DNA from 4 places in the Streptomyces sp. NPDC007907 genome. Region 3 is predicted to be linked to each of the others. Evidence: riboswitches for the same ligand, from Rfam matches in the RefSeq annotation. Region 3 holds a riboswitch; each other region holds the start of a gene.
The links. A riboswitch is a leader RNA that binds a small molecule or an ion and turns the genes downstream of it on or off. The one in region 3 is predicted to bind cobalamin.

Region 1: linked by a shared signal. The riboswitch ahead of ACFZDI_RS27550 (cobalamin biosynthesis protein) and the one ahead of ACFZDI_RS20025 (prenyltransferase/squalene oxidase repeat-containing protein) in region 3 are both predicted to bind cobalamin.
Region 2: linked by a shared signal. The riboswitch ahead of ACFZDI_RS13795 (energy-coupling factor ABC transporter permease) and the one ahead of ACFZDI_RS20025 (prenyltransferase/squalene oxidase repeat-containing protein) in region 3 are both predicted to bind cobalamin.
Region 4: linked by a shared signal. The riboswitch ahead of ACFZDI_RS02255 (ribonucleoside-diphosphate reductase subunit alpha) and the one ahead of ACFZDI_RS20025 (prenyltransferase/squalene oxidase repeat-containing protein) in region 3 are both predicted to bind cobalamin.

Annotation. Positions count from the first base shown of each region.
Region 1 covers NZ_JBIBKR010000007.1:52,230-59,594, forward strand. Annotated here, with positions in the region: gene ACFZDI_RS27520 (VOC family protein) at 1-195, shown strand, start outside; gene ACFZDI_RS27525 (hypothetical protein) at 239-1,639, opposite strand; gene ACFZDI_RS27530 (alpha/beta hydrolase family protein) at 1,896-3,023, opposite strand; gene ACFZDI_RS27535 (class II aldolase/adducin family protein) at 3,216-3,947, opposite strand; gene ACFZDI_RS27540 (inorganic phosphate transporter) at 4,245-5,504, shown strand; gene ACFZDI_RS27545 (hypothetical protein) at 5,536-5,757, shown strand; cobalamin riboswitch at 5,897-6,031, shown strand; gene ACFZDI_RS27550 (cobalamin biosynthesis protein) at 6,132-7,139, shown strand; gene ACFZDI_RS27555 (cobyric acid synthase) at 7,141-7,365, shown strand, end outside.
Region 2 covers NZ_JBIBKR010000003.1:523,033-530,397, forward strand. Annotated here, with positions in the region: gene ACFZDI_RS13765 (FAD-binding protein) at 1-434, shown strand, start outside; gene ACFZDI_RS13770 (DUF4396 domain-containing protein) at 503-979, opposite strand; gene ACFZDI_RS13775 (SDR family oxidoreductase) at 1,102-1,944, shown strand; gene ACFZDI_RS13780 (VOC family protein) at 2,094-2,891, shown strand; partial or broken gene ACFZDI_RS13785 (MFS transporter) at 2,931-3,635, shown strand; gene ACFZDI_RS13790 (protein kinase) at 3,898-5,352, shown strand; cobalamin riboswitch at 5,481-5,666, shown strand; gene ACFZDI_RS13795 (energy-coupling factor ABC transporter permease) at 5,696-6,403, shown strand; gene ACFZDI_RS13800 (energy-coupling factor ABC transporter substrate-binding protein) at 6,400-6,768, shown strand; gene cbiQ (cobalt ECF transporter T component CbiQ) at 6,775-7,365, shown strand, end outside.
Region 3 covers NZ_JBIBKR010000004.1:822,379-829,743, forward strand. Annotated here, with positions in the region: gene ACFZDI_RS20020 (SCO2322 family protein) at 1-150, opposite strand, end outside; gene ACFZDI_RS20025 (prenyltransferase/squalene oxidase repeat-containing protein) at 147-1,367, opposite strand; cobalamin riboswitch at 1,478-1,614, opposite strand; gene ACFZDI_RS20030 (SAM-dependent methyltransferase) at 1,876-2,691, shown strand; gene ACFZDI_RS20035 (helix-turn-helix transcriptional regulator) at 2,696-3,601, opposite strand; gene ACFZDI_RS20040 (hypothetical protein) at 3,759-4,451, opposite strand; gene ACFZDI_RS20045 (MBL fold metallo-hydrolase) at 4,698-5,762, opposite strand; gene ACFZDI_RS20050 (aldehyde dehydrogenase family protein) at 5,920-7,365, shown strand, end outside.
Region 4 covers NZ_JBIBKR010000001.1:485,063-492,427, reverse strand. Annotated here, with positions in the region: gene ACFZDI_RS02270 (GlxA family transcriptional regulator) at 1-89, opposite strand, end outside; gene ACFZDI_RS02265 (hypothetical protein) at 183-425, shown strand; gene ACFZDI_RS02260 (ribonucleotide-diphosphate reductase subunit beta) at 338-1,345, opposite strand; gene ACFZDI_RS02255 (ribonucleoside-diphosphate reductase subunit alpha) at 1,345-3,693, opposite strand; cobalamin riboswitch at 3,817-4,014, opposite strand; partial or broken gene ACFZDI_RS02250 (GNAT family N-acetyltransferase) at 4,027-4,218, opposite strand; gene mctP (monocarboxylate uptake permease MctP) at 4,296-5,924, opposite strand; gene ACFZDI_RS02240 (DUF3311 domain-containing protein) at 5,921-6,187, opposite strand; gene ACFZDI_RS02235 (UTRA domain-containing protein) at 6,317-7,081, opposite strand.

The DNA.
Region 1 (7,365 bases), on a different contig from region 3:
AAGGACGCCGGCACCACGGGGGTGTACGTGGTGGTAGACGACGTCGACGCGCACCACCGCCACGCCGTGGACCACGGCGTGGAGATTCTGATGCCCCCGACGGACCAGGACTACGGCTCCCGGGACTACATGGCCCGGGACGTCGAGGGCAACGTGTGGAGCTTCGGGACCTACGCGCCCGAGACTGCGGTCTAGCCCGAGACTGCGGTCTGGCGACGCACCAGGCACGGTTCACGCCCTAGCTACCGCCGGTGTGGACCTGGAAGGCGGCGCGGCGGACCGCCTTGGCCAGGGCCGGGTCGGGGTGCGCGGCGGCGAGGGCGACCAGGACCTGCACGGTGCGGGGGTGGCCCACGGCGCGCACCTCGTCCAGCAGCATCGGGACGGTCGGCTGCACGGCCGACTCCAGGTGGCGCACCAGCAGCGGCGCCTCACCGTGGTCGGCGACGGCGGCGGCGGTGTCCACCCACAGCCAGGTGGCCTCCGCGCGGGTGAGGACCTCGTGGGCGTCCTCGGGGTCCGCGCCGTCGTGCTCGGCGAGCCACAGCAGCGCGTACGGCCTGAGCGTGGGCTCGTCCAGCACGCCGCGGACGTCCGGCTCGGCGGGGGCGCCGACCACGCGCAGCGCCTCGAAGGCGAGGCCGCGCAGCAGGGCGTCCTCGCCGCGGGCGGCGCCGAGCAGCTCGGTGACGGCGCTGCCGACGGGGCGGGCGGCGAGCCAGGCGCGGTACTCGGCGCGGGCCGCGTTGGGACGCAGCTGGGCGCAGCCGCGGAGCATGTCCTCGGCGGCCTGCTCGATGTTCCCGGCGGGGCTCTGCGCGGCGACGCAGATCTGCTCCAGCTTGACCCAGACGGCCCAGTTGCCGAGGGGGGTGAGCGTGGCCTGGCCGTCGCCGTAGGTGAGGGCGCCGACGGAGGCTAGGGCGCGCAGCGCCCAGTCGAGCAGCGGGGCGAGCGGGGCGTCGGTGGGCTGCGGTTCGGCCTGCGGTTCGGGCTGGGGGCCGTAGGGGATCTCGCAGCGGGCGGTGCGCAGCTCGGTGACGCGCTGCTCCAGGAGGTCGAGGAGCTGTTCGACCGGGACGGGCCCGGCGGACAGCTGGAGGAAGGAGAGCGCCTGCGGCATGGCCGAGACGACCTCGGCGACGGCGGCGGGCTCGTGGTCCGCGGGCTCCGGGTGGGCGAGCGACCAGGCGTCGAAGAGCGCGACCCAGCCGCGCAGCACGGCGCTGTCGTCGCGGTCCCAGGCGCGCAGCCGCCAGCCGGGGCGGGCGGTGTCGCCGTGCACCTCGACGAGGCCGGCGAGGCGGGCGGTGTCCCAGTCGGCTCTGACCTGAGCCGGGGTCAGGCCCAGATCGCGGGCGGCCCGTTCGGCGGTCGCGTCGGAGAGGGTGGCCTTGCCGTTGTCGGTGGCGCTGTCCCGGCCGGGGCCGAGCGCCCGGTCCGCCCAGCGGGCGACGCGAGCCGCGGCGGCGAGACCTGAGCGTGCCATTCTGGCCAGTTCCGCCGGTGCCGGGGTGCCCTCCGGGGGGCGCGGCGCGGGGCGGCGCGAGCGCCGCTGGTTCATCGCTGGTGGGGCGGCGGCCAGGGGTCGCGGGCGGACGAGTCGGAGCCTGGAGTCGCGCGGGATACGGGACGTCACGGGGGCAGTCTTCCGGTTGACGGTCCGAAAACCCAAACGGAATGTCACGGCGGGCGACGGGGATGGCCAACGCACCGGCCCGCGGGAGTGGTCGAGGGCCGGAAACCGGCCAGTGGTACGACGCTAAACGGAATGATGGCGACCGGTCCCTGCGGAGCGGGACGGGACGCGGTTGCGGCCGGGCGAAGAGGACGTGAACGGCGGGTGTGGGCACGGCGCCGAGAGCAGACGCGCCGGAGGGCGTACCGCAGCCGGGTCACATCAAGGGCGTCAGGAAGCGCCGGAGCGCCTCCTCGTAGGCTTCCGGGTCGGCGTTCCACAGGGCTCCGTGCGGGGCGTGGGCGACCGTGCGCAGGGCGACCACGTCCGGGCGGGAGTCGGCGAGCCGGCGCGACAGCCGCCAGGGGGCGACGGCGTCGTCCGGTCCGTGGAAGAGCAGTGCGGGGACGCGCAGTCCGTAGGACGGGGCCGTGCCCGCGGCGCGGTCGCCGGTCAGTCCCGTGCGGCCCTGGGCGGCACGGACCGCGAGGGGCAGCAGCGCACCGGGGGTGCGGCGGGCCGAGGCGAGGGCGCGCAGGGTGGTCTCCCAGCTGAGCACCGGGGAGTCGAGGACGAGCCCGGCGACGCGGTCGCGCAGCCCCGAGTGGGTGGCGGCACGCAGGGCCATGGTGGCGCCGGTGGACCAGCCGTGCAGGACGACCTGCCGGGCGCCGTAGCGCACGGCGTAGCGGATGGCCGCGTCGAGGTCGCGCCACTCGGTCTCGCCGAGGTGGTTCAGGCCGTCGGGCGGACGCGGTGCGCCCAGGTCGCCGCGGTAGGCGAGGGCGAGCACCGGGATGTGGCCGCGGTGCAGGAACCCCATGACGTTCATGGCGAGTTCCCGGGTGGTGCCCAGACCGTGCACGGCGATCACCCAGGTGTCCCGCTTGCCCGGCACGAACCACGCGGGCAGGGAGCCGAGTTCACCGGGGACGTCGACGTCGGCGTGTTCGAGTCCGAGCGCGGTGCCGGGGTTGCCGACGTACACGTTCGGGGTGAGCCAGACCTTGTCACCGGATTCCAGCGTGCCGTGGGTGACGCTCTCCAGGCGGCGCACGACGGTGTCGGCGGGGTGCCGGACGCCGGTCAGGACGGGGCCGACGACGGCGTGGGAGCCGTCGCCGGAGAGACCGTAGCGGCCGGGGCGCAGAGCGGCGAGGTCCCGGGTGAGGCTGATCTGCCCGGCGGCGGCGCCGTGCACGGTGAGCCGGGGTTCGGTGGGCAGGGGCCTGCCGGGGGGTGCCTTGAGCGCGGCGTCGCTGGCGAGCCGGCCGGCGGCCACCGCGGCGGCACCGGCCCCGATCACGGCGGTGACGGCAGCGGCCGTCGCTCTGACAGTGCGCACGCCTCCAAGTGTCCCGGCGGATCGGGCGGGCTACCAGTGGGGCGGAGCGGCGGGGTGGTGCCGGGCACCGGCGGCGGGGTGGTACCGCGGCACCGGCGGCCCGGGGCGCGCCGGCGGCCGGGTGGGGCCGGGGTGCCGGCGGCCGGGTGGGGCCGGGTAGTGCCGCGGCGCCGGCGATGGCGTGCGGGCCGCTCAGCCGCGCTGGCCGTAGCCGCGCAGGCGCTCCGCGACCTCTGCCAGCTGCTCGCGTGACAGCAGGCTCGGGGCCAGGCCGGGCACCGAGGAGGCGGTGAGCCACAGGCGGCACATCCACTCCAGCTGGGCGGTGCGGTCGTAGGCCTGGGCGAGGGTGGCGCCGTGGGTGAGGGTGCCGTGGTTCTGGAGCAGGCAGCCGGAGCGGTCGGTGAGGGCGTGGAGCATGTTCTCGGCCAACTCGTCGCTGCCGTAGGTGGCGTAGGGGGCGACGCGGACGGGGCCGCCGAGCGCGGCGGCCATGTAGTGGATCAGCGGCAGCTCGGTCACGAGCGTCGAGACGGCCGTGGCGTGCACGGCGTGGGTGTGGACGACGGCCAGGGCGTCGGTCGTGCGGTAGACGGCGAGATGCATGGGCAGCTCGCTGGTCGGGACGAGGGTGCCGAGGACCTGCCGGCCGTCCAGGCCGACGCCCGTCACGTCCTCGGGCGTCAGCCGGTCGTAGGGGACGCCCGAGGGGGTGACCAGGACGGTGTCCCCGACGCGCACCGAGACGTTGCCGGACGTGCCGACGACGAGGCCCTCCGTGACCGTCCGGCGGGCCGTGTCGACGAGGTCGTGCCAGGCGCGTGTCTCCTCGGGGCGCGCGGTCCTGCGGCGCGGCTCCCCCGCACCCCCCTCGTCCCCCGGTACGCCCGCCGTGCCCCGCTCGTCGCCACGCTGCTCAGCCATGCCGCGATCCTGCCAGGCGGGGCCTCGCGGCGCTGCGGTGCGGGGGACTTCGGGGGCGCGCTTCGTACACGACCGCGGTGGCACCCCGACGGGTGACCGGGACCCGTTCGACGGGCCACTCGTCCGGGTGAAACGGGACACTCCTGGCAGCCGGCCGCCGGGGCACCGGGCGGCCGCGCCGGGGCGGAACGCCGACCCCCTGATGCGGTCACCCCTGCGCCCCTCCCAGTTCATCTTCCGTTCACTCAGGTTCCCTACGTTCATCGAGCCAATGACCTCGAACGATTGCCTGGGTAAATGGAAAGCTTCTCGCTGATCCTCGCGATTGTGGTGATAACCGCACTCGCGTTCGATTTCACGAACGGTTTCCACGACACCGCGAACGCCATGGCCACGACCATTTCCACGGGCGCCATGAAGCCCAAGGTTGCGGTGGCCATGTCCGCGGTCCTCAACCTGGTCGGCGCCTTCCTGTCCGTCGAAGTCGCCAACACGATCTCCAAGGGCCTCGTCGACGAGGCCGGCATCCGTCCCGAGGTCATCTTCGCCGCCCTGGTCGGCGCGATCCTCTGGAACCTGCTGACCTGGCTCGTCGGTCTGCCCTCCAGCTCCTCCCACGCCCTCATGGGCGGTCTGATCGGTGCCACGATCGCCTCGGCGGGTGTCGGCGCGGTGCACGGGGACGTGCTGGTCACCAAGGTGCTGATCCCGGCGATCGCCGCCCCGCTGGTCGCGGGCATCGCGGCGATGCTGGCCACGCGGCTGACCTACTCCCTCGGCAGCAAGGCCGAGGACAAGGCGTCCAAGAAGGGCTACCGGGCCGGCCAGATCGCCTCCGCGGGCCTGGTCTCCCTGGCGCACGGCACCAACGACGCACAGAAGACCATGGGTGTCATCACTCTCGCCCTGGTCGCCGGCGGCGCCGTGGCGCCCGACTCGGACCCGCCCATGTGGGTCATCCTCTCGGCCGGTCTCGCCATCGCGCTCGGCACCTACCTGGGCGGCTGGCGCATCATCCGCACCATGGGCAAGGGACTGACCGACCTCCAGCCGCAGCAGGGCTTCGCCGCCCAGACCTCCGCGGCCACGGTCATCCTGGCCTCCTCGCACCTCGGTTTCTCCCTCTCCACGACGCACTCCGTGTCCGGTTCGGTGATGGGTGCCGGACTCGGCCGCAAGGGCGGCGTGGTCCGCTGGTCCACCGCGACGCGGATGTTCGTCGCGTGGGGTCTGACGCTGCCGGCCGCGGCCCTGGTGGGCGCGCTCGCCGAGTACGTCACCGGCTTCGGCAGCTGGGGCACCGCCGTGGTGGCCGTCTTCCTCATCGCCTCCAGCGCGACGATCTGGAAGCTGTCGCGGCGCGAGGTGGTCGACCACACCAACGTCAACGACACCGACAGCGAGAACGACGGCGCCGAGCCCGCGGGCGTGGTCACCACGGCGATCGCCGCCGTGACGCCGCCCCCTGCGGGAGGCACGGCGTCGGCGGACCCGGTCCCGACGTTCCCGGCGCAGGCCACCGCCGAGCGCACGCCGACCACGACCACCACGGTCTGACCGCCACCGGTTACAAGGAAGAGTCTCGGATATGAAGATCGACTGGGCGGCCCTCGGCTCCGTCTTCGGCGTCAGCCTCGTGGTCACCGTGGCCCTCGTCGGCCTGTTCACCCTCGGCATCACCGGTCTCTCCCGCCGCGAGCGGGCGGTGGCGGAGGGCGGGTCCGCGAGCCTCGCCGTCACCGGCGCGTACGCGTGCTTCGCGGCCTGTGCGGCGGCCGTGGGCTACGGGATCTATCTGATCGTGGCCTGAGCGCCCCACCGCACATCGTGTCCGCCGGGCGGCACGGGACTTTGGTCCCGTGCCGCCCGGTCGTCATGCGGGGCAGGGGGCGATGTGGGGTTCTCCACACTCTCCCCTCGCAGGTCAACGGCAAGTTGACGGCCGTTCCCGGCCGTGGTGGACTGCCGGGGCCAGTACGGCGGCAGGAGAGGAAGCCGGTGAAAGTCCGGCGCGGTCCCGCCACTGTCACCGGGGTAGCAATCCCCCGGGAGCCAGGAACTCTCACCGCCGATCTCGTCGAACCAGGGCGCGGACACCCTGAGTGAGGACACATATCGCCATGCGCGGCTGCCGATCGAGGTTCACCACCCCACCCCTGCCCGCCCTCCTGGCCGGCTGAGCCCATGGGTGCCGGTCGCGTCTTCGCGTACGGCGCCGCCGCCGGTCTGATCGGTGACCTGTTGCTCGGTGATCCTCGCCGGGGGCATCCGGTCGCCGCGTTCGGGCGGGCCGCGGGCGCCGTGGAACGGGTGTTGTGGCGGGACCATCGCGGGTGGGGCGCGCTGCACACCGCCGTGTGTGCCGGCGGGGCCGTCGCCCTCGGGTCCGTCGCCGCGCGTGCCGTACGCACCTCCCCCGCCGCCTCCGTCGCGCTGACCGCTGCCGCCACCTGGGCCGTGGTCGGGGGGACTTCACTCGCCCGGGAGGCCCGGACCATCGGGCGGGCCCTGGAGGCCGGGGACGTCGAGGCGGCCCGGGCCCGGCTGCCGCACCTGTGCGGCCGCGATCCGCAGGCCCTCGACGCCGACGGCATGGCCCGGGCCGTGGTCGAGTCGGTCGCCGAGAACACCTCCGACGCGGTGGTGGGGGCTCTGGTGTGGGGCGCCGTCGGCGGGGTGCCGGGGCTGCTGGGGTTCCGGGCCGTCAACACCCTGGACGCCATGGTCGGGCACAAGTCGGCCCGCTACCGCCGCTACGGGTGGGCCTCCGCACGCCTGGACGACCTCGCGGGGTGGCCCGGAGCGCGGCTGACCGCCGTCCTCGCCGCCCTGGCCGGGCCGGATCCGCGAGGGGCCGTGCGGGCCTGGCGGGCGGATGCGGCGCAGCATCCGAGTCCCAACGCCGGGCCCGTGGAGGCTTCGTTCGCCGGGGCGCTCGGGGTGCGTCTCGGCGGGACGCTGTCGTACGGCGGGCGGGTGGAGCACCGGCCCGTGCTGAACACCGGGGGGCGTGCCGTCGGCACGCGGGACGTCGAACGGGCCGTACGGCTGTCGAAGCGCGTGACATGGCTCGCGCTCGGGGTGTGCGCGGGCGCGCGGTTGTTGACGAGTGCGCGGTTGTCCAGAGGTGCGCGATCGCTCGGGAGTGCGCCGTCGCTCCGGGGTGCGCGGTCGCTGAAGAGGGGGAAATGACATGAGCGGTGGGCTTCTCGTCGCCGGTACCACTTCCGACGCCGGCAAGAGCGTCGTGACCGCCGGGATCTGCCGGTGGCTGGTGCGCCAGGGCGTCAAGGTCGCGCCCTTCAAGGCGCAGAACATGTCCCTGAACTCCTTCGTGACGACGGAAGGGGCCGAGATCGGGCGGGCACAGGCCATGCAGGCGCAGGCCTGCCGCGTCGAGCCGACCGCGCTGATGAAC
Region 2 (7,365 bases), on a different contig from region 3:
GGTACTGGCGGGGCGACTTCTTCGACCGCATCCCCGACGCCGCCCTGGACGTGCACCTCGAGTACGGCCGGAGCAATCCCACGCCGCTGTCGCTCATGCACCTCTACCCGGTCGACGGAGCCGCCCACCGGGTCGGCCCCGACGACACCGCGTGGAGCTACCGGGACGCGCTCTGGTCCGGCGTGTTCGCCGGTGTCGATCCCGACCCGGCCAACGCCGACACGATCAGGCGGTGGTGCGTGGGCTACCAGGAGGCCCTGCACCCGTACTCGATGGGCGCCTCGTACGTGAACTTCATGGGCGCGGGCGAGGGTCAGGAACGGGTCCGGGCGACGTACCGCGACCACTACGACCGGCTCGCCCGGGTCAAGCGGACCTACGACCCGGACAACCTCTTCCACGCCAACCAGAACATCGAACCGGCGCGCGCCTGACAGACGGGTGGCCGAAACTCCCCGCCGGCCGGGTACGTCTTCTCAAGGTCTGAGCCAGTGACGTCGCGTCAGTGGTGGGCGTGGACCACCGCGTGTCCCAGGCCGCGGCCGATCATCCACTTGTTGACCGGGGCGGTGATCAGGAAGGCGACCGCGAAGCCGCCGAGGAGGGCGGACCAGAAGAGTCCGTCGGACAGGTGGGCGTCCATCGCGCCGGGGGTGAGGGCGATGATCGCGTTGTCCACGAGTTCCATGACCGCGATGGAGACCGTGTCCGCGGCGAGGGCGACCCGGATCGCGGCCCGCAGACCGAGGCCGGCCCGCAGGACCGCGAACAGGGTGAACGAGTAACCGAAGAGGAACGCGAGCCCGATCGCCAGCACCATGGTGGGCACGTTGTCCCACCCCAGGGCGGTGCCGATCACCATGCCGAGGATCTCGCCCAGGGCGCACCCGGTCAGACAGTGCAGCGTCGCCTTGACGGCGGTCCCCCAGGACGCGGTCCCGTGCGGCTGCTTCTCGGGTTCATGAGCGGTGTGGTCCATGAGCCCCACTATATACCCCCCAGGGGTATCTGGGCGAGAGGCCGGACCCTACCTCGCGGGCGGGTCGTCCGCCCTCCGGCACCGCCCGCGGGCGGTCCCATGATCGACTTAGAGTGGTCGCCATGACGACACACCCGGCCCCAGCCCCCGATCCCGCCCGGCCGAACGGGGCGCCCACGCCGTCCCGGGACGTCCGGGACTACCTCTCCGGACTGTTCTCGCTGGAGGGCAGGACCGCGGTGGTCACCGGGGGCAGTTCCGGCATCGGCCGCGCCATCACCGGCGCCCTCGCACGCGCCGGGGCGAGCGTCGTGGTCGTGGCACGTGGCGAGGCCGGCCTGGCCGCGACGGTCGAGGAGCTGACGGCCGAGGGCTGCCGTGCCGCCTGGGTCGGCGCGGATCTGAGCACCCGCGCGGGCGTGCGGACCGCCGCCGAGCGGGCGGTCGAGGCGTTCGGGGAGCCCGACATCCTCGTCAACAGCGCCGGGATCAACCTGCGTCCGCCGATGGACGAACTCGGCGAGGACGTCTGGGACGCCACGATGGCCGTCAACCTGGAGGCGCCGTTCCTGCTCGGGCAGCGCTTCGGCCCCGGGATGGCGGAGCGGGGCCACGGACGGATCATCCACATCAGCTCCCAGCAGGCCCACCGCGCGTTCGTCCAGAGCGGGGCCTACGGCGCCTCCAAGGGCGGCCTCGAGGCGTTGACGCGCTCCCAGGCCGAGGCATGGTCGCCGCGCGGCGTCACCTGCAACCTCCTCGTGCCGGGCTTCGTCATGACACCGCTCAACGCCCGGCTGTCGTCGGACCCGGAGAAGGTGGCCGCCCTCGCCGCCCGCACGATGATCGGGCGCAACGGTCTCGCGGAGGACTTCGCGGGCGCGGCGGTCTTCCTGGCGAGCGGGGCGTCCGCCTACGTCACCGGGCAGTCGGTCTTCGTCGACGGCGGACTGTCCGTCCACTGACGGCGGACCGCCCCTCCCGCTGACGGCGGACTGTCCGTCACCGGGGCCCCGCGTCGGCGGGGAGTCCCCCGGACGGTAGGCAGCCGACGGGCGATGGCCGGTGCTCGGTGTCACGCTGGGCACAGGACCCGCGGAAGGGAAGCATCGCCATGATCACGACGGAGTACGTCCCCGGTTCTCCCTGCTGGCTCGATCTGGGCGCTCCGGACGTCCGGGCCGCCGCCGGCTTCTACGGTGCCGTCCTCGGGTGGGACTACGAGTCCATGGGCGAGAGCGAGGACTTCGAGGGCGGGATGTTCAAGAAGGACGGCAAGACCGTCGCCGGACTCGGCAAGCTGACCGAGGAGGGCGCGCGTCCGGCCTGGATGCTCTACTACAGCGTCGCCGACGCGGACGCCACGACCGAGGCCGTGCAACAGGCCGGGGGCACCGTGCGAGTGGCGCCGATGGACCTCGACGACTGGGGCCGGATGGCCCAGTACAGCGACCCGCTGGGCGGCCAGTTCGCCGTCTGGCAGCCGGGCACGAACAAGGGCATGGAGCTGGTCGACCAGCCGGGCTCACTGTCGTGGACCGAGCTGTACACGACCGACGCCACGGCCGCGCGCGCGTTCTACGGCTCCCTCTTCGACTGGCAGTTCAGCGACATGCCGCTGCCGGGCGGCGCGGGCACGTACACGCTGATCACCCCTGCGGGGCTCTCCGAGGACCGGATGCACGGCGGACTCATGCAGCTCGGCAAGGAGGACCTGACGCTGACGGGCGGGCGGCCGTACTGGCACCCGGTGTTCGCCGTCGACGACTGCGACGCCACGGTCGCCCAGGTCACCGCGAACGGCGGCAGCGTGCAGATGGGCCCGGCGGACATGGAGGGCGTCGGCCGGCTCGCCGTCTGCCTCGACCCGGCGGGCGCGGACTTCGTGGTGCTCGCCCCGTCCGAGGGCTGAACCAGGGCGTCGCCCCCGGCTCGCCCCGGACTGAACCGGCACCTGTGGCTGATGCCGCAGCACCTCCCGGGCCAGGCCCGCGTCCGGGAGCGGGGCGGGAGCCGCGTCCGGGAGCGGGGCGGGAGCCGCGTCCTGCTGCGCGACCGCCGCTTCCTCGCCCTGTGCTGCGCGTACGGCACCTACCTGCTCGCCTACAACCAGCTGTACCTGGCCCTGCCGGACGAGGTGCAGCGCGCGGCGGGCTCCCAGGCGCCGTTGTCCTGGCTCTTCGCGCTGTCGTCGGTGCTGGTGGTGTGCGCCCAGCTGGTGGTGTGCGCCCAGCTGCCGGTGACCCGCTGGGCGGGCGACCGGCTGGACCTGCGCCGCTCCATGGCGGCAGGGCTGCTGCTGATCGCCTCCGGCTTCGCGGTGGTGGCCGCGGCACGGCCCGCCGGCTGGACGGGCACCGCCGGGCTGCTCCCGGCCGCGGGTTTCGTGATCTTGCTCACCGTGGGGCAGATGCTCGTCGTGCCCGCAGCCCGGGCGTGGGTGCCCGACCTCGCCGAGGAGGGCCGGCTCGGGCTGTACACCGGTGCGTTGTCGTCGGTGTCCGGGCTGATCGTCCTGACCGGGAGCGCGGCCACCGGGCTCCTGCTCGATCCGGGCCTGCCGGCCGCCGTGCCGTGGCTGGTCCTCGCGGCCGTACCGGCCCTGGCGGTGGCGCTGTTGCCGCGCCGCGGGAAGGGCGCGGACGCCACGGCCTGACACGGCGCCGGGCCCCCGCGGCAGCCTGACACGGCTCCGGGCCCCCGGCGGCAACCGGGCACACGGACACGTCACTCCGCCGGGCGACTCGCCCGGCCCCGGAATTCCCTGCCGGCACCCTCCGGGGACACCGCCGCGGAACTCGGTGGTCACGCCGCGCCAGTATCCTGGGTCGGCTGCGGTGCCCCCCACCAATCCCCGTGCCGAAGCGGGGAGTTCGGCCTGCGGCGACGACCTTCCCACACGCATGAGACGAGGACGAGTGCTGCTAGCGGGCCGCTACCGGCTGGATGTTGAGATCGGGCGCGGTGGAATGGGAGAGGTCTGGCGTGCCTACGACACCACGCTCGCCAGAGCGGTGGCCCTCAAGCTGCTGCTGCCCCAGGACACCGATCCCACGGCGACCTCCCGGTTCCGTCTGGAGGCTCAGACCGCCGGGCGTCTCAACCACCCCAACGTTGTGGGGGTCCTGGACTTCGGCGAGTACGACAACCGGCTGTATCTGGTGATGGAGCTGGTCGAGGGCGACAGCCTCGCCGGGGTGCTGGCCGGCTCCGGCGCGCTGCCCGCCGAGCGGGTGGCCCGTCTCGCCGGGCAGGCGTCCGCGGGGCTCGCCGCCGCACACGCGCAGGGCATCGTGCACCGGGACGTCAAACCGGCCAACCTGCTGCTGGACGCGGCCGGCACGCTGAAGATCGGCGACTTCGGCATCGCGCGGTTCCTCGACGACCCCGGCGCCGCCCTCACCGCCACCGGGCAGATCATCGGCACCGGTCTCTACCTCGCGCCCGAGCGGGCCCTGGGCAAGCCCGCCGGGCCGGCCTCCGACATGTACTCCCTTGGCTGCGTGCTCTACCAGCTCCTCAGCGGGCGACCGCCGTTCGAGGCCGACACGGCCGTCGCCCTGCTCCACCAGCACCTCGACTCGGTTCCCGTGCCGCCCCGCGAGCTCGGGGTCGCGGGGCTTCCGCCCGCGTTCGAGAACTACCTCCTCGGTCTGCTCGCCAAGCAGCCCGAGGACCGGCCCACCGCCCAGCAGGCCGCCGAGTGGTTCGCCGCAGGCGCCTGGCAAGGCCTGCCCGAGCCGCTGCCCGAGGTCTCCCCGCCGTTGCGGCCCACCTCCACGTCCGCGGCGACGCCCGCCGGGCCGGGCCCGTACGCCGGCTCCGGGACCGGCAGTCCGACCACGTACGCGCTGCCCGCGACCACGGGTCACCGCACGGCGGCCCGGGCCGCCCAGGCGGGGCGTGCGGGCCGCACCCGCGGGCGCGGCGGTGCCGGCAACCGTACGAGGGTGGCCGCGACGGCCGCCGCCGCGGCCCTCTTCCTCGCGGCGATGCTCCTCGGCATGCGCTGGTTCTCGCCCGACACGACCGCGGAGGGCACAGAACCCGACGCGTCCCCGACGGCGAGCAGCCCCGCCGCCACGGCCTCCGAAGGCTCCGCCGCGCCCGACTCCTCCGGCCGGCAGGCCGATCCGCAGGCCGACCCGGCGGCCGGCCCGGGTACGGCCGACACGCCGGCCACCGGCACCGTGGCCGATGTCACTCCGTCCGCGTCGCCCTCCTCGCCGGCTCCTGACGCGCCCGTGCCGAGCGCGACGGCCCCGACACAGGAGGCGGGCGGCGAGCCGGCGCAGCCGAAGCCCGAGAAGCCGCGCCAGGGCGGGAAAGAGGGCGACTTCGACGACGGCGGGGACGACGGGACCGACGACTGACGCGGCCCGGGCGGCGTGCGACGGGCCCCTGTCCGGCGCGCGTGGATCGGCCGTGAGATGCGCCGGTGTGCGAACGGACGCCCCCTCGCGCGCCCCTTGGGTGGCTTGTCATCGCCCTTACCCCGGCCTTATTGTCACCACGCCTTGGTGAACGGGAAATCCGGTGTGATGCCGGTGCGGCCCTCGCCACTGTGAATCGGGAAGTCCGGCTCCAGCCCTCACGGGCAGCCACTGGGTCCTCGTGACCCGGGAAGGCGGAGTCCGGGCGGTGGTACCCGTCAGCCAGGAGACCGGCCAAGGCGCGTCAACCATCCACGAGGTGCTGGAGAGGGTCTGCTGAGCCATGCACATAGCCGAGGGTTTCCTTCCTCCGGCGCACGCGGTCGCCTGGGGCGTCGCGTCGGCGCCGTTCGTCGTCCACGGGGTCCGGTCGCTCACCCGTGAAGTGCGCGAGCACCCCGAGAGCACTCTGCTCCTCGGTGCTTCCGGTGCCTTCACGTTCGTCCTGTCCGCCCTCAAACTCCCGTCCGTCACGGGCAGTTGCTCGCACCCCACCGGCACGGGCCTGGGCGCCATCCTGTTCCGGCCGCCCATCATGGCGGTGCTGGGCACCATCACCCTGCTCTTCCAGGCGCTGCTGCTCGCGCACGGCGGCCTCACGACGCTCGGCGCCAACGTCTTCTCCATGGCGATCGTCGGGCCCTGGGCCGGATACGCCGTCTACAAGCTGCTGCGGCGCTCCAACGTGCCGCTGATGGTGACCGTGTTCTTCGCCGCGTTCGTCGCCGACCTGTCCACCTACTGCGTCACCAGCGTGCAGCTGGCGCTCGCGTTCCCCGACCCGGGCAGCGGGTTCCTGGGCGCGCTCGGCAAGTTCGGTTCCATCTTCGCCGTCACCCAGATCCCGCTCGCGGTGAGCGAGGGCCTGCTGACCGTGCTCGTGATGCGGCTGCTGGTGCAGTCCAGCAAGGGCGAACTGACCCGGCTGGGCGTGCTCGTCGCGCAGAAGCAGGCGCGGACCGGGACCGAGACCGAGGCGGTGGGCCGATGAAGCGGAACACGAAGATCAACCTGCTCCTGCTGATCGCCGTGGCCGCGCTCGCGGTGCTGCCCCTGGCGTTCGGGCTCGGCGACCACAAGAAGGAGCCGTTCACGGGCTCCGACGGCGAGGCGGAGACGGCGATCACCGAGCTGAAGCCGGACTACGAGCCGTGGTTCTCGCCGCTGTACGAGCCGCCGTCCGGCGAGATCGAGTCGGCGCTCTTCTCCCTCCAGGCGGCTCTCGGCGCCGGTGTCCTCGCCTACTACTTCGGCCTGCGCCGGGGCCGCAGGCAGGGCGAGCAGCGGGCGCTGGAGCGACAGTCCGGCAGCACGCTCGCCGGCACCGCCGGGAAGTCCGCCGCGGAAGAGGACTGAGCCCCGGTGCTGCCGATCGACGCGGCGGCGCACGGCAGTCGCTGGCGCCGCCGCCATCCCGTGGACAAGGCCGTGCTGGGGCTCGGCCTCACCGTGCTCGCCATCTCCCTGCCGCCCTGGCCGGGCGCGGCCCTGGTCCTCCTGACGGCCCTGGTCGTGCTGCTGGGTCCGGCCGGTGTGCCCGGGCGGCGGCTGTGGCGGGCCTACCGGGTGCCGCTGGGCTTCTGCGTGACCGGAGCGCTCACACTGCTCGTCCAGGTGGGCGGGCCGGGAGGGCTCGTCGCGCTCGCCGCCGACGGGCCGGTCCGGGCCGGGGAGTTGCTGCTGCGCACCTCGGCGGCCTCCCTGGGCGTGCTGCTGTTCGCCTTCACCACGCCCATGTCCGACCTGCTGCCCCGGCTGGTCGGGGCCGGGGTCCCCGCGCCGGTCGTCGACGTCGCGCTCGTGACGTACCGGATGAGCTTTCTGCTGCTGGACTCGATGCGCCGCATCCGGGAGGCCCAGGCGGCCCGGCTCGGCCACACCGGCCGGGCCGCGGAGTGGCGGTCCCTGGCCGGGCTCGGCGCCACCGCGTTCGTCCGCGCCTTCGACCGGGCC
Region 3 (7,365 bases):
GGCCAGGGACGGGCCCTGGGTGGCGTAGACCCACTGGCCGCCGTCGCGCTCCCAGAACGACCAGTACCGGTACCCGGCGGCCTCGGCCCGGCCCGTGCCCGCGCACAGCAGGAGCGGGACCAGGAGCAGGAGAAGGGCGCGGCGGATCACAGGTGCTGCTGCTTCTTGCGGCCGGTGAACAGGAAGCCGATGCCGATGCCGGCGACCAGGCAGACACCGACGTACCACCAGACCCCGAAGAAGTCCGAGCCGGAGTCCTCCTTCGCGGCCGAGGCCTCGGTCCTCCCGGTGGCCTGCGGGGCCGGGCCCGTCGCGTTCAGCTGCTTGACGAGGTCCGCGCCGCCGAAGTCACGCGGGTTCGTGCCCGTCGCGTGGGCGGCGAGGATCAGCTGGGCGTAGGCGGCCGGACCGCTCTGCGCGGCCCAGGTCGCGGCGTTCTTCGCCAGCCACCGCACGGACGTCTCCGCCTGCGCGGTGTCGCCCTTTGCGGCGAGCGCGACGACCGCGTCGGCGGTGTTGCCGTAGTCGGGCTGGGGCTCGGCACCGGCCAGGGCGGACATCAGGTGCCCGTCGTCCTCGGCCAGGGCGGCGGTCAGCCAGGCGGCTCCGTTGGCCGCCGCCTGCTCCGGCGTCGAGGCCTTCGCGCAGGCGGCACTGGACGGTCCGGAGGCCTTTGTGCCGGGCTCGACGACCATGCCCTTGCCCAGGGCGCCGAGCACACCGGCGGCGGTGGCGTCCGCGTTGGCGGCGAGCTTGCCCTTCTTGTCCGGCTGGAAGGCGAAGGCACCGTCGCCGTCCCCGCCGCAGGGCAGGGCGAGCTTCAGCAGGGCGTCGTAGGGGGACTTGCCGTCCTTCTCGACCCGGTCCGGCTTCTCGCCGGTGGCGGCGAGCGCGCCCGTCACGACCGACGTCGAGTTGGTGTCGCTGGCCCCGCCGGGCGAGTAACCCCAGCCGCCGTCCTCGTTCTGCACGGACTTCAGCCAGTCGACGGCCTTGCCGGTGACGTCGTCGTGCCCGCCGAGCGCGGCCAGGGCCTGTACGGCGGCGGAGGTGGCGTTGGTGTCCCGCATGGTCTTGGCGTCGCACGCGGCGGTGGGGTCGGGCCGGTACGAGGCGAAGGAGCCGTCCGCGCACTGCTGGCGCTCCAGCCACCGCACGGCCTTCGCGGCGGGCTTCACACCCACCGTGTCCTGCGCGAGCAGCGCGAGCGACTGCCGCCACACCCCGTCGTACTTCGGGTCGGTCGAGCCGTACAGGGCGGAGGGGAACGCCTGGGAGGACGACGGGGACGGGTCGGCGACGGCCGGGGTGGCGGCGCCGATCACGGCGACGGCGGCCAGGACCGCGGCGCTGCGGCGAACGTTCATGATCGGCGGGTGCCTCTCCCTGTGGGGGAGCCGGACAGCACGGGACACCCCGGCGGCTCGGCTCCGTGTACCTCGACGGTGCCGTGCACCGGCACGCTGCCGGGCACGTGAGCCGGTCACGACCCGTACGCGGCGATCCGGCTCACCGCCCTGGTGGGCGGTACACGGTTGCGGGGCCAGCGCCGGAATTGCACCGGCTTCCCCCCGTACGGTGTGATGACGACCCGCTTACTGTACCCGCACGTAGGAATCGGCCCGAGGGGGTCCCGGGCGGGCGCCCGGCGTCGCCAAACGCCGCCCACGCCGCCGGGAAAGCGCCGGGCTGGGGCGCCGTGCCGACGTGTACGAGATCGGCGAGGCGTGGGTGCCGCGCCGTGGGTGCGGGCGCCGAGGCCAGAGTGTGGTGAGAGATGACGGGGAACTCGTGTGCGCTGCAATGGAGTTGATCCTCTCCGGAGGCCGGAGCGGATAACGTGGGGCTTCCTCGACCACATACGCAGGAGCGTCCATGACCGACCACGTGGAGAACTCCGAGCAGGAGCCGTTCCCCAAGATCGACACCTCGGTGCCGCACTCGGCCCGCATCTGGAACTACTGGCTGGGCGGCAAGGACAACTACGAAGTCGACCGGGTGGCCGGTGACGCGTTCCGTGAGGTCTTCCCCGGCATCGAGACCGGGGCCCGCGCGGCCCGCTACTTCCTCGCCCGCGCCGTCCGCCACCTGGCCGCCGAAGAGGGCATCCGCCAGTTCCTGGACATCGGCACCGGCCTGCCCAACGTGGACAACACCCACCAGATCGCCCAGCGGGTGGCCCCGGAGAGCCGGATCGTCTACGTCGACAACGACCCCCTGGTGCTGGCCCACGCCCGCGCCCTGCTCACCAGTACGGCGGAGGGCGTCACCAACTACGTGGACGCCGACCTGCGCGATCCGGACACCATCGTCCGGGAGGCCGGGAAGACACTCGACTTCGACCAGCCCGTCGCCCTCATGCTGATGGGCATCCTGGGCCACATCGAGGACCACGACGAGGCCCGCTCGATCGTGCGCCGGCTGGTGGACGCCCTGCCACCGGGCAGCTACCTCGTGCAGTACGACTCCACCGACACCAGCGAGGACTACGTCCGGGCCATCCAGACGTACAACGACGGCGGGTCGATTCCCTACATTCTGCGCAGCCCCGAGCAGATCACGCGCTACTTCGACGGTCTCGAACTGCTCGAACCGGGCGTGGCGTCCTGCTCGCGCTGGCGTCCCGACGCGGCGGCCCTGGGCCTGCCGGCCGAGGTGCACCAGTACGGCGGCGTCGCCCGCAAGAACTGAGCCCTCACGTCTCCTGAAGGATGCGGTGCAGGATGGTCGGAGTCTCGTCGGGCGACTCGGCTTCGACCACCAGCCGGTTCATCGCGTCCCAGTAGCACTCGATCTCGGCCGGCCGGTCGGGATAGAGGGCACCGGTGAGCTGCTCCAGGTAGACCACGTCCGGCAACTGCCCGCCGGGCAGCCGCAGGATGGTCACCGGACCGCCCTCCGCGGCGTGGGCGCCGACGGCGAACGGCAGGATCTGCACCGTGACGTGCGGCAGCGCGCAGCTCTCGATGAGATGCCTGAGCTGCTCCCGCATCACGCGGCTGCCGCCCACCGGGCGCCGCAGCGCCGCCTCGTCGATCACGGCCCACAGCCGGGTCGCCGGCTGCCGGTGCAGGATCCGCCGGCGGGCCATGCGCAGCTCCACCCGGCGGTCGGTCTCCGCCGCCCCGGCGTCCGGGTGCGCGAGCCGCACGGCGGCCCGCGCGTAGTCGGCGGTCTGCAACAGGCCGGGGACGCGCTGGACGCGGAAGGAACGGATGAGGCTCGCCGCCTGTTCGGCCCCGAGGTAGGTCTGCATCCAGGCGGGCACGACATCGCTGTACGACCGCCACCAGGCGGGGGTGTTGGCCTGCTCGGCCAGCGCCAGCAGGGTGGCGCGCTCGGCCTCGTCGGTGACGCCGTAGAGCGTCAGCAGGTCGGCCACGTCGCGCAGTTTGAAGCCGTGGCGGCCCGCCTCCATGCGGCTGATCTTGGAAGGGGAGGCGCGGATGACGTACCCCGCCTCCGCCCGGCCGATGCCCCGCTCCTCCCGCAGCCCGCGCAGTCGCGCGCCCAGGGCCAGCCGCGGCACCATGGGCCCGGCCGATCTCTCGTCCATGACTCCGCTGAAGGGCGAGGTAGTGGCGGCCTCTTCGGTGCCCATGGGCATGTCTCCTCGCGGTGGAACGCAACTCCGCACGCGCTGAAGCGTCGCGGCACGTCATCCTAGGGGCGATGCCCCGACGCCATCCGGAGTATGCCGAAGGCGCGTGCACGCCCGGGCGGGTGGAGCGCCGGGGCGCGGGCGCGGTGGCCGGTTCTCAGCCCCCGGCGGCCAGCTTGTGTCGGTAATAGCTCTCGGCCGCGTCGGCGAATTTGGAGACGAAGAAAGCGTTGATCCCCGCCCCGGCGAGGGCGCCCAGGACCGGAACGAAGCCCGTCACCGCTTTCGATCCCAGAACCGCGGAGAATTTTATCGCCGCTTTCTGCGCGATCTTGTTGATGAACGGCTTGCTGAGTTTCGCGGCGGCCTTGGCACCCTTCTTCCCGACGATCTTCCCCCCGACCACGGACACACCGCTGCCCGCGCCCAGGGCGAGTGCCTTGGCCATCACGGCGGTTCCGTACGTCGGATACGCGACGTTGAACGCGATGAAGCCCGCCGATGCCGCGGCCCCCGCCGAGGTCACGCTCAACGCGTCCGGCTCCAGGGCGTCGGCCCAGAGGGCGAGGATGACGGCGAGATCGTCCTCGCCGTCCACCGTGGCGCCCATCTTGAAGCCGATGCCCCACGCGCAGACGGACATCTTGTGCAGCAGGAACGCCACATCTCCGACCATGGCCACCGCGTGCGCCCCCGGCACCGCCATCGCGGCCGCACCCGCCGCGGCCACCTGCCCGGTCTGCGAATTGCGCCAACTCCGCACCGATGAATACCCCGCGGCTCCCCGCTGCGCCATCGATGTGTCCCAGCCGAGCCGATGGAACGCGGAGACGAATATCTCCGCGGACATGCTTCCCCCCACGACAAGCCCCCCATGCACTTTCCGGTGATCGCGTGCTGGTGACCGCACCCCGCCGGGCACGCTATCCGGACAGTTGGCCGATGGTCAGGGGCGTGCGAAGGGCGCGTTTTGGTGCTTCAGGGGCGTGCACCGCTGCGCGCGCACCTGCCTGTCACGACCTGCACGCCTCTCCGCGCTCCGTACTCGGATCACCACGTACGTCAGATCACCACGTACGTCAGGCCGCCATGTACGTCAGACCGCCACGTACGTCACCGGCTCGCTCCCCGGGACCGCCTCAGCGCGCCCCAGCTTCACCAGGCGCCGCAGATGCGCCTCGGCCTCGGAGACGGCGATGTTCCGGGAGCCGTAGGGGATCTGGCCCCAGGGGCGGTTCCACTCCATGCGTTCGGCGAGCTGCCAGGGGGTGAGGGGCTCGGCGAGCAGGGCCAGCAGGTCGTTCAGGCGGGACTCGTGGTGGGTGAGCAGCGCGCCGACGCGGGCGGCGGTGTCGGAGAACGGGTGCTGGTGGGCCGGGAGCACCTCGGCCGGGGCCAGGCGGCCGACGCGTTCCAGGGAGTCCAGGTAGTCGCCGAGGGGGTCGGTGACCTCCCCCAAGCTCTCGGTTTCGCTCGCACAGGGGGTACCCCCGTCGTCGTCCGGGTCCTCGTAGAGGCCGATGTGCGGGGTGATGCCGGGCAGGAGGTGGTCGCCGCTGAACAGGCGGCCGTGCCCCGGGAGTTGCGTCGGGTGGGTCTCCTCCAGGTGGAGGCAGACGTGGCCCGGCGTGTGCCCGGGGGTCCAGATCGCGCGCAGCCGGCGGCCGGGCAGCTCCAGGAGCTCGCCCGGGACGATGTCGCGGTCGGGCAGGGCCGGGGAGAAGCCGGGAAGGGCGCGGGGCCGGGCCCGGCGCAGCGGCGCGATGTGCTCCTCGGGCGCACCGGCCGCGGCGAGCTTGTCCGCCATGTATGCGTACCAGCGCTCAGGACGGGCCTCGCGGGTGCGTCGTACGACCGCGATGTCCGCCGCGTGCATCGCGATCCAGGCGCCCGACGCCTCCCGGACCCGGCCGGACAGGCCGTGGTGGTCGGGGTGGTGGTGGGTGATGACCACGCCGTGGATCCCGGCGACCGAGGTGCCGCAGGCGGTGAGGCCCTGCGTGAGGGTGTCCCAGGACTCCGGGTCGTCCCAGCCGGTGTCGATCAGCACCGGACCCCGGTCGGTTTCGACGACGTACACCAGGGTGTGGCCGAGCGGGTTGTCCGGGATCGGGACCCGGAGCGACCGGACGCCTCCGCCGTGGTCGGTCACCTGTGTCATGGGCTCCCCTGTCGCCGGCTCCCGTCACTATAACTAGAACGGGTTCCAGCGAGGAGTCTCCCGTGGTGCGCGGTCCGTGGACTCCTCGGGGCGGGGCTGGTATCAGTGGGCATATCTGATGAGCCGTCAGAGAATGCTCCCGGGGAGGCAGTCGGCCATGACCGAACTCGTGGAACACGGACAGCTGTTCATCGGCGGGGAGTTGACCGACCCCCTGGGCCGGGACGTCATCGAGGTGGTCTCGCCGCACACCGAGGAGGTCATCGGACGCGTCCCGCACGCCTCCACGGCGGATGTGGACCGGGCCGTGGCGGCGGCGCGGCGGGCCTTCGACGAGGGGCCCTGGCCGCGCATGACCCTCGACGAACGGATCGAGGTCGTCGGGCGGATCAAGGACGCCATCGCCACGAGGCACGACGAGATCGCCCGCGTGATCTCCGCCCAGAACGGCTCGCCGTACTCCTGGAGCGTCCTCGCCCAGGCCCTCGGCGCGGTCATGGTCTGGGACTCGGCGATCACCGTCGCCCGGAACTTCACCCACGAGGAGCCGCGGGACGGCGTCCTGGGCAGGATCCTCGTACGCCGCGAGCCCGTCGGGGTCGTGGCCGCCGTGGTCCCCTGGAACGTCCCGCAGTTCGTCGCCGCCGCCAAGCTCGCCCCGGCCCTGCTCACCGGCTGCACGGTCGTCCTCAAGCCCTCGCCCGAGTCGCCGCTCGACGCGTACCTGCTCGGCGAGATCGCCCGCGAGGCCGGGCTGCCGGAGGGCGTGCTGTCGATCCTGCCCGCCGACCGGGAGGTCAGCGAGTACCTGGTCGGGCACCCCGGCATCGACAAGGTGTCCTTCACCGGGTCGGTCGCGGCCGGCAAGCGCGTGATGGAGGTGGCCGCCCGCAACCTCACCCGCGTGACGCTCGAACTGGGCGGCAAGTCCGCGGCGGTCGTCCTGCCCGACGCCGACCTCGAGACGGCCGTGGCGGGCATCGCCCCCGCGGCCTGGATGAACAACGGACAGGCCTGCGTCGCCCAGACCCGCATCCTCCTGCCGCGCTCCCGCTACGACGAGTTCGCCGACGCCCTCGCCGCCGCGGCCGGCGCCCTGACGGTCGGCGACCCGCTCGACCCGGCCACCCAGGTGGGCCCGCTGGTGGCCCGGCGCCAGCAGCAGCGCAACCTCGACTACATCCGCATCGGCCAGGAGGAGGGCGCCAAGATCCTCACCGGCGGCGGACGTCCGGCCGGGCTGGACCGGGGCTGGTACGTCGAACCGACCCTCTTCGGCGACGTCGACAACTCCATGCGCATCGCCCGCGAGGAGATCTTCGGCCCGGTGATCTGCCTGCTGCCCTACGACGACGAGTCCGACGCCGTGAAGATCGCCAACGACTCCGACTACGGGCTGAGCGGCAGCGTCTGGACGGCGGACGTCGAGCACGGCATCGACATCGCACGGCAGGTCCGTACCGGCACGTACTCCGTCAACACCTTCAGCCTGGACATGCTGGGGCCCTTCGGCGGCTACAAGAACTCCGGCCTGGGGCGGGAGTTCGGCCCCGAGGGGTACGGCGAGTACCTGGAGCACAAGATGATCCACCTCCCGGCGCAG
Region 4 (7,365 bases), on a different contig from region 3:
CTCCGGTCGGTGCCGAAGACTTCGCAGACCACGCCCAGTTCGAAAGGATTCACGCCGTCGAGCAGGGCGACGGCCACGTTCCGCAGCATGCGTCCAGTGTGCCTCGTCGGTGGCAGTAATTCGAGGGTCTGCGGCAGTACTGCCACTGACGGTAAGGAGCAATCAGCGCGACAGTGGTGTCCATGAACAGCAACCAGGTAGAAGCACTGATCGGACTGACCGCCACCTTCGGGATCCTTGTCCTCCTGATCCTCCCGTCCCTGTTCGGCCTGGTGCGCGAGCGGCGCATCGACCGGCAGATCCGGGAGGCTCAGGAGGCCCGCGAAGAGGTGCCGGCTCAGAAGTCCTCGTCCAGGTCGACGGTGCCCTCCACCGCCACCTGGTACGCCGAGGGCCGACGCTCGAAGAAGTTGGTCAGCTCCTGAACCCCCTGGAGCTCCATGAAGGAGAAGGGGTTCTCGGAGCCGTACACCGGAGCGAAGCCGAGGCGGGTCAGCCGCTGGTCCGCCACGCACTCCAGGTACTGCCGCATCGACTCGGTGTTCATGCCCGGCAGGCCGTCACCGCACAGGTCGCGCGCGAACTGCAGCTCGGCCTCGACGGCCTCCCGGAGCATGTCCGTCACCTCCTGCTGGAGCCGGTCGTCGAACAGCTCCGGCTCCTCCTTGCGGACGGTGTCGACCACGTCGAAGGCGAAGGACATGTGCATCGTCTCGTCGCGGAACACCCAGTTGGTGCCGGTGGCCAGGCCGTGCAGCAGGCCCCGGCTGCGGAACCAGTAGACGTACGCGAAGGCGCCGTAGAAGAACAGGCCCTCGATGCACGCGGCGAAGCAGATCAGGTTGAGCAGGAAGCGGCGGCGGTCCGCCTGTGACTCCAGGCGCTCCAGCTTCTCGACCTCGTTGATCCACTTGAAGCAGAACCCGGCCTTCTCGCGGATGGACGGGATGTTCTCCACGGCCGCGAAGGCCGCCGCGCGGTCCTCCGGGTCGGGGAGATAGGTGTCGAGCAGCGTCAGATAGAACTGGACGTGCACCGCCTCCTCGAAGAGCTGACGGCTCAGGTACAGCCGCGCCTCGGGGGAGTTGATGTGCTTGTACAGCGTCAGCACCAGGTTGTTCGCGACGATCGAGTCACCCGTCGCGAAGAAGGCGACCAGCCGGCCGATGAGGTGCTGCTCCGCGGGGGAGAGCTTGGCGAGGTCGGCGACGTCCGAGTGGAGGTCGACCTCCTCCACGGTCCAGGTGTTCTTGATGGCGTCCCGGTAGCGCTCGTAGAAGTCCGGGTAGCGCATGGGGCGCAGGGTGAGCTCGAAGCCGGGGTCGAGAAGGTTCTGGGTGCTCATTACTGGCAGGCCTCGCAGGACTCGGGGTTTTCCAGGGAGCAGGCGACCGCCTCGGGGTCGGGAGTGGCCTGCACGGGCACGGTGGCCCGGGCGGCGCGGGCGATGCGGGTCGCCGGGCGCGAGCGCAGGTAGTACGTCGTCTTCAGCCCGGACTTCCAGGCGTAGGCGTACATCGAGGAGAGCTTGCCGATGGTCGGCGTCTCCAGGAACAGGTTCAGGGACTGGGACTGGTCCAGGAACGGCGTCCTGGCCGCCGCCATGTCGATCAGGCCGCGCTGCGGGATCTCCCACGCCGTGCGGTAGAGGGCGCGCACGTCCTCGGGGATCCAGGCGAAGTCCTGCACCGACCCGTTGGCCTCGCGCAGGGCCTCCCGGGTGCGGGCGTCCCACACGCCGAGCCGCTTCAGCTCGTCCACCAGGTAGGAGTTGACCTGGAGGAACTCGCCCGACAGCGTCTCGCGCTTGAACAGGTTGGACACCTGCGGCTCGATGCACTCGTACACGCCCGCGATGGAGGCGATGGTGGCCGTGGGCGCGATGGCGAGGAGCAGCGAGTTGCGCATGCCGGTCGAGGCGACGCGCTCGCGCAGCGCCGCCCAGCGCTCCGGCCAGGTCAGCTCCGCGTCGTAGTGGTCGGGGTGCAGTACGCCCCGGGCCGTACGGGTCTTCTCCCAGGCCGGCAGCGGGCCGTTGCGCTCGGCGAGGTCGGCGGAGGCCTCGTACGCGGCGAGCATGATCCGCTCGGCGATACGGGTGGACAGGGCCTTGGCCTGCGGTGAGTCGAAGGGCAGGCGCAGCTTGAAGAAGACGTCCTGGAGGCCCATCGCGCCGAGGCCGACCGGACGCCAGCGGGCGTTGGAGCGGCCAGCCTGCTCGGTCGGGTAGAAGTTGATGTCCACGACCCGGTCGAGGAACGTCACGGCCGTGCGGACGGTCTCGTCCAGGCGCTCCCAGTCGATGTCCCCGCCGGTCACGAACGCGCCGAGGTTCACCGAGCCCAGGTTGCAGACCGCGGTCTCGCCGTCGTCGGTGACCTCCAGGATCTCCGTGCAGAGGTTGGAGGAGTGCACGACGTGGCCGGGCTCGGCCGTCTGGTTGGCGGTGCGGTTGGCGGCGTCCTTGAAGGTCATCCAGCCGTTGCCGGTCTGCGCGAGGGTGCGCATCATGCGGCCGTACAGCTCACGGGCGGGCAGGGTCTTCTTCGCGAGGCCCTTCGCCTCGGCCGCCCGGTACGCGGCGTCGAACTCCTCACCCCACAGGTCGACCAGCTCCGGCACGTCCGAGGGGGAGAACAGCGACCACTGCGCGTCGGTGTTCACGCGCCGCATGAACTCGTCCGGCACCCAGTGTGCGAGGTTCAGGTTGTGCGTACGGCGGGCGTCCTCACCGGTGTTGTCGCGCAGCTCAAGGAACTCCTCGATGTCGGCGTGCCAGGTCTCCAGGTAGACCGCGGCGGCGCCCTTGCGCCGGCCGCCCTGGTTCACGGCGGCGACCGAGGCGTCCAGGGTCTTCAGGAACGGGACGATGCCGTTGGAGTGCCCGTTGGTGCCGCGGATCAGTGAACCGCGGGCGCGGATCCGGGAGTAGGCGATGCCGATGCCGCCGGCGTGCTTCGACAGCCGGGCCACCTGGTGGTACCGGTCGTAGATTGAGTCCAGTTCGTCCTGCGGGGAGTCCAGGAGGTAGCAGGACGACATCTGGGGATGCCGGGTGCCGGAGTTGAAGAGCGTGGGGGAGGACGGGAGGTAGTCGAGGCGGCTCATGAGCGAGTAGAGAGCCGCGACCTCGTCCACCGCGCGTGTGGTGTCGTCCTCGGCGAGGCCGCACGCCACCCGGAGCATGAAGTGCTGGGGCGTCTCGACGACCTTGCGGGTGTGCGGGTGACGCAGCAGGTAGCGGCTGTGGAGGGTACGCAGGCCGAAGTAGCCGAAGCGGTCGTCGGCCGCACGGTCGATCAGCGCGTCGAGGCGGGCGGCGTGGACGCGCACGAACTCGGCGGTGCGGTCGGCGATGAGCCCCTCGCGGTGGCCGACCGCGACGGACCCGGTGAAGGACGTGACGCCCTGCGAGGCGGCCTCCTCGCGGATGCCGATGGTCAGCAGCCGGGCGGCCAGCCGGGAGTAGGCGGGGTCCTCGGAGATCAGACCGGCCGCGGCCTCCGTCGCCAGCTCCCGCAGCTCCCGCTCGTCCGCCTGCGCGGACCGGCCGCGCAGCGCGGCGGCGGCGACCCGGTCGGGGTCGGCGTCGGGGAGGTCGGCGGTCAGCTCGCTCAGGGTCCGCAGCAGCGTGGCACCGGGAGCGTCGTGCTCTTCTTCGGCTGAGACCGGTTCGGCTGGCGCGATGGTCACGTGGGGCTCTCCCTCGCTCGGCACGGGGGCCTCGTCGAGGGCAGGGGGCAGCACACGAGCGCACGCGGCGTCGCGTCCACCGGCCCACTCCACGAGGCCCGGACGTCAGGGCACACCGGCCGGGTGGCCGGGTGCGCTGTCGGCAGGTCCTCGGACTGACCCCTGTGCAGGGCGGCACCCGGAACACGGCGGTTCCGGGAACAGACATGCACAAGTACACCGTTGCGGGACAGTTCCGGATTCGCACCGGATTCCCCTGCGGCGACAGCGAGCATGAGCATACATCTTGTGCCGGGTTCGAACGGCACCCCCAGATGTTGTGTCGTGCTGGTTTCAGAGCGTCAACTCATAGGTGAGATGAGTGATGTCCGTCAGCTCCGGGAGGGGGTTCCCGTCACGCTCGGGTGTGCGAGTGAAGCCCAGGCGTTCGTAGACGCGATGGGCGGTGTGCACGGGGGGCCGGGCCGACAGCACGACGCTCCGGCAGCCCGGGGTGGCCCGCGCCCGCTCGACGCAGGAGCGCTGATGAGCGTGTACGACAGCGGGCCGCCGTGGTGAGTGGTCTCGGCGGCCCGCTGCGGGTGTTGTGTGGTGGTGCGAGGTCAGTGAGCCGACCCGGCCGTCGCAGGCGGGAGTTCCACCTGGACCCCGGGGTCGCCCGCGTCCGCCGTGTAGTCCTCCGGCTTGGTCTCGTCGATGCCGTCGGGGGCCTTCAGGGCCTTCAGGACGAAGGTCAGGACCACCGTCACCACCACGTTCAGGACGAACGCCGTGAGGCCGATGTAGCCGATCTCCCCGATGCCCGGGATCTCCTTCGCGGAGCCGCCGAAGTGCTTCTGCGTCGGGGAGGCCACGCCGTACGCCGCGGCCGTGCCGTAGATCATGCCGACCGCCCAGCCCGCGAGCAGGGCCCAGCGGTGGAACCAGCGGGTGAACAGGCCGCCGACCAGGGCCGGGAAGGTCTGCAGGATCCAGATGCCGCCCAGCAGCTGGAAGTTGATGGCGACCGTCTTGTCCATGGTGAGGACGAAGGCCAGGGCGCCGACCTTCACCAGCAGGGAGACCAGCTTGGAGACCTTGGTCTCCTGCGCGGGGGTGGCGTCCGGCTTGATGAAGTCCTTGTAGATGTTGCGGGTGAAGAGGTTCGCGGCCGCGATGGACATGATGGCCGCGGGCACCAGCGCGCCGATGCCGATCGCCGCGAACGCCACGCCCGCGAACCAGTCCGGGAACATCGTCTCGAACAGCTGAGGGATCGCCAGCTGACCGTTCTGCACCTTGATGCCGGCCGCGATCGCCATGAACCCGAGCAGCGCCAGCAGGCCCAGCATCAGCGAGTACAGCGGCAGGATCGTGGTGTTGCGGCGGATCACCTCACGGCTCTTCGAGGACAGCGTCGCCGTGATCGAGTGCGGGTACATGAACAGCGCCAGGGCGGATCCCAACGCCAGCGTCGCGTACGTCCACTGGCCCGGCTCGGCCGGTGCCAGCGCCCCGCGCGGCGCGCCCGTCGCCGGGTTGGTCTGGCTGAACGCGTCACCGGCCTTGGCGAAGATGTCGTCGAAGCCGCCCAGCTTGATCGGGATGTAGATGATCGCCACCGCGATGACGATGTAGATCAGTGTGTCCTTCACGAACGCGATGAGCGCGGGGGCCCGAAGACCCGACGAGTACGTGTACGCCGCCAGCACGCCGAACGCAATCAGCAGCGGCAGGTCCTTGATGAACCAGTTGGTGTTCTCGCCGCCGCCGACGCCCATCACGTCCAGCACGGCCTGGATGCCGACCAGTTGGAGGGCGATGTACGGCATCGTCGCCAGGATGCCGGTCACGGCCACGGCCAGCGACAGACCCTTCGAACCGAAGCGGCCGCGCACGAAGTCGGACGTCGTGACGTACCCGTGCTTGTGGGACACCGACCACAGGCGCGGCAGGAAGGTGAAGATCAGCGGGTACACCAGGATCGTGTACGGCACGGCGAAGAAGCCGGCCGCGCCCGCCGCGTAGATCGCCGCCGGCACGGCGACGAAGGTGTACGCCGTGTACAGGTCGCCGCCGAGCAGGAACCAGGTGATCCAGGTGCCGAACGAGCGGCCGCCCAGGCCCCATTCGTCCAGGCTGTGCTCGTTCTCGGCCTTGCGCCAGCGCGCGGCCAGGAAGCCCATGACCGTCACGGCCACGAAGAAAAAGATGAAGACGGCGAGTGCGACGCCGTTCACGCCGTCCTTCACTGCGACGCACCGCCCTTCGCGGCCGAGCGGGCGCGCTGGTCACGCTGCCACAGCTTGTAGGCGATCATCGTCAAAGCGGTGGAGATGAGCACCCACGCCATCTGGTACCAGTAGAAGAACGGGATCCCGATGAAGGCCGGGTCGGTCTTGGCGTACGAGCCGACCCACAGCATGGCCACGAAGGGTGCGACAAGGCAGAGCCCGATGACGACGCGCACGGGCGTCACCACCGGGCCTCTGCTGGATTCTGGGGCTTGCGACATCAGGCGGCTCCGTCCCCTCAGTGATCACCTGGGCAATGCGCAGGCAATCTAGGTCAGGGCACGGCGCAAGCGGAACCCCTCGTCCGCAATGCGGTTCCCGAAAGGACCGGGGATCCGGCCGCCGCCGCGTCAGTCCTGGGGCCGCTTCAGCCGGGCCACGAACTTGTACCGGTCGCCCCGGTAGACCGACCGCACCCACTCCACGGGCTGGCCCTCCCGGTCCAGCGAGTGCCGGGAGAGCATCAGCATCGGCAGCCCGACGTCCGTGCCCAGCAGACCGGCCTCGCGCGGAGTCGCCAGCGACGTCTCGATGGTCTCCTCGGCCTCCGCGAGATGGACGTCGTAGACCTCGGCCAGCGCGGTGTAGAGGGACGTGTACTTCACCAGCGAGCGCCGCAGCGCCGGGAAGCGCTTCGCGCTCAGGTGGGTGGTCTCGATGGCCATCGGCTCGCCGTTGGCCATGCGCAGCCGCTCGATGCGCAGCACGCGTCCGCCGGGCGTGATGTCGAGCAGCCCGGCCAGCCGGTCGTCGGCGGTGATGTAGCCGATGTCCAGCAGCTGCGAGGTGGGTTCGAGGCCCTGGGCGCGCATGTCCTCGGTGTACGAGGTCAGTTGCAGGGCCTGCGAGACCTTCGGCTTGGCGACGAACGTGCCCTTGCCCTGGATGCGCTCCAGCCGGCCCTCGACGACCAGTTCCTGGAGCGCCTGGCGCACGGTCGTGCGCGAGGTGTCGAACTCCGCCGCCAGGGTGCGCTCGGGCGGGACCGGCGTGCCCGGCGCCTGGGTCTCGGTCATGTCGAGCAGGTGTTTCTTCAGCCGGTAGTACTTGGGCACGCGCGCGGTCCGGACGGGCACCCCGTTCTCGTTCTCCGCACTGCTGACGTCGGTGCTCATGCTCCGCCTTCCCGGCCCGGTCTGCCGACACGATCCCACTTGTATACCGTCGGCGCCTCTTTTGGTCTAGTCCACCGTTCTCTGTGGTCTACCCGCAGTATGCCGTGTTCCGCTCGGGTTTTCGCTGGCTTCTTACTTAAAGGTTCCTGCATATGTAGGTCGCATAACGGCTGGTCAGAGCTTTATCGAGGCCCTTGACAGGCCTTCTGGTCTGGTCCAAGCTCCCCGGTACTGGTCTACACCATTGGTCCAGGCCCGGCCCCACGTTCACTGCGGGGAGCCAG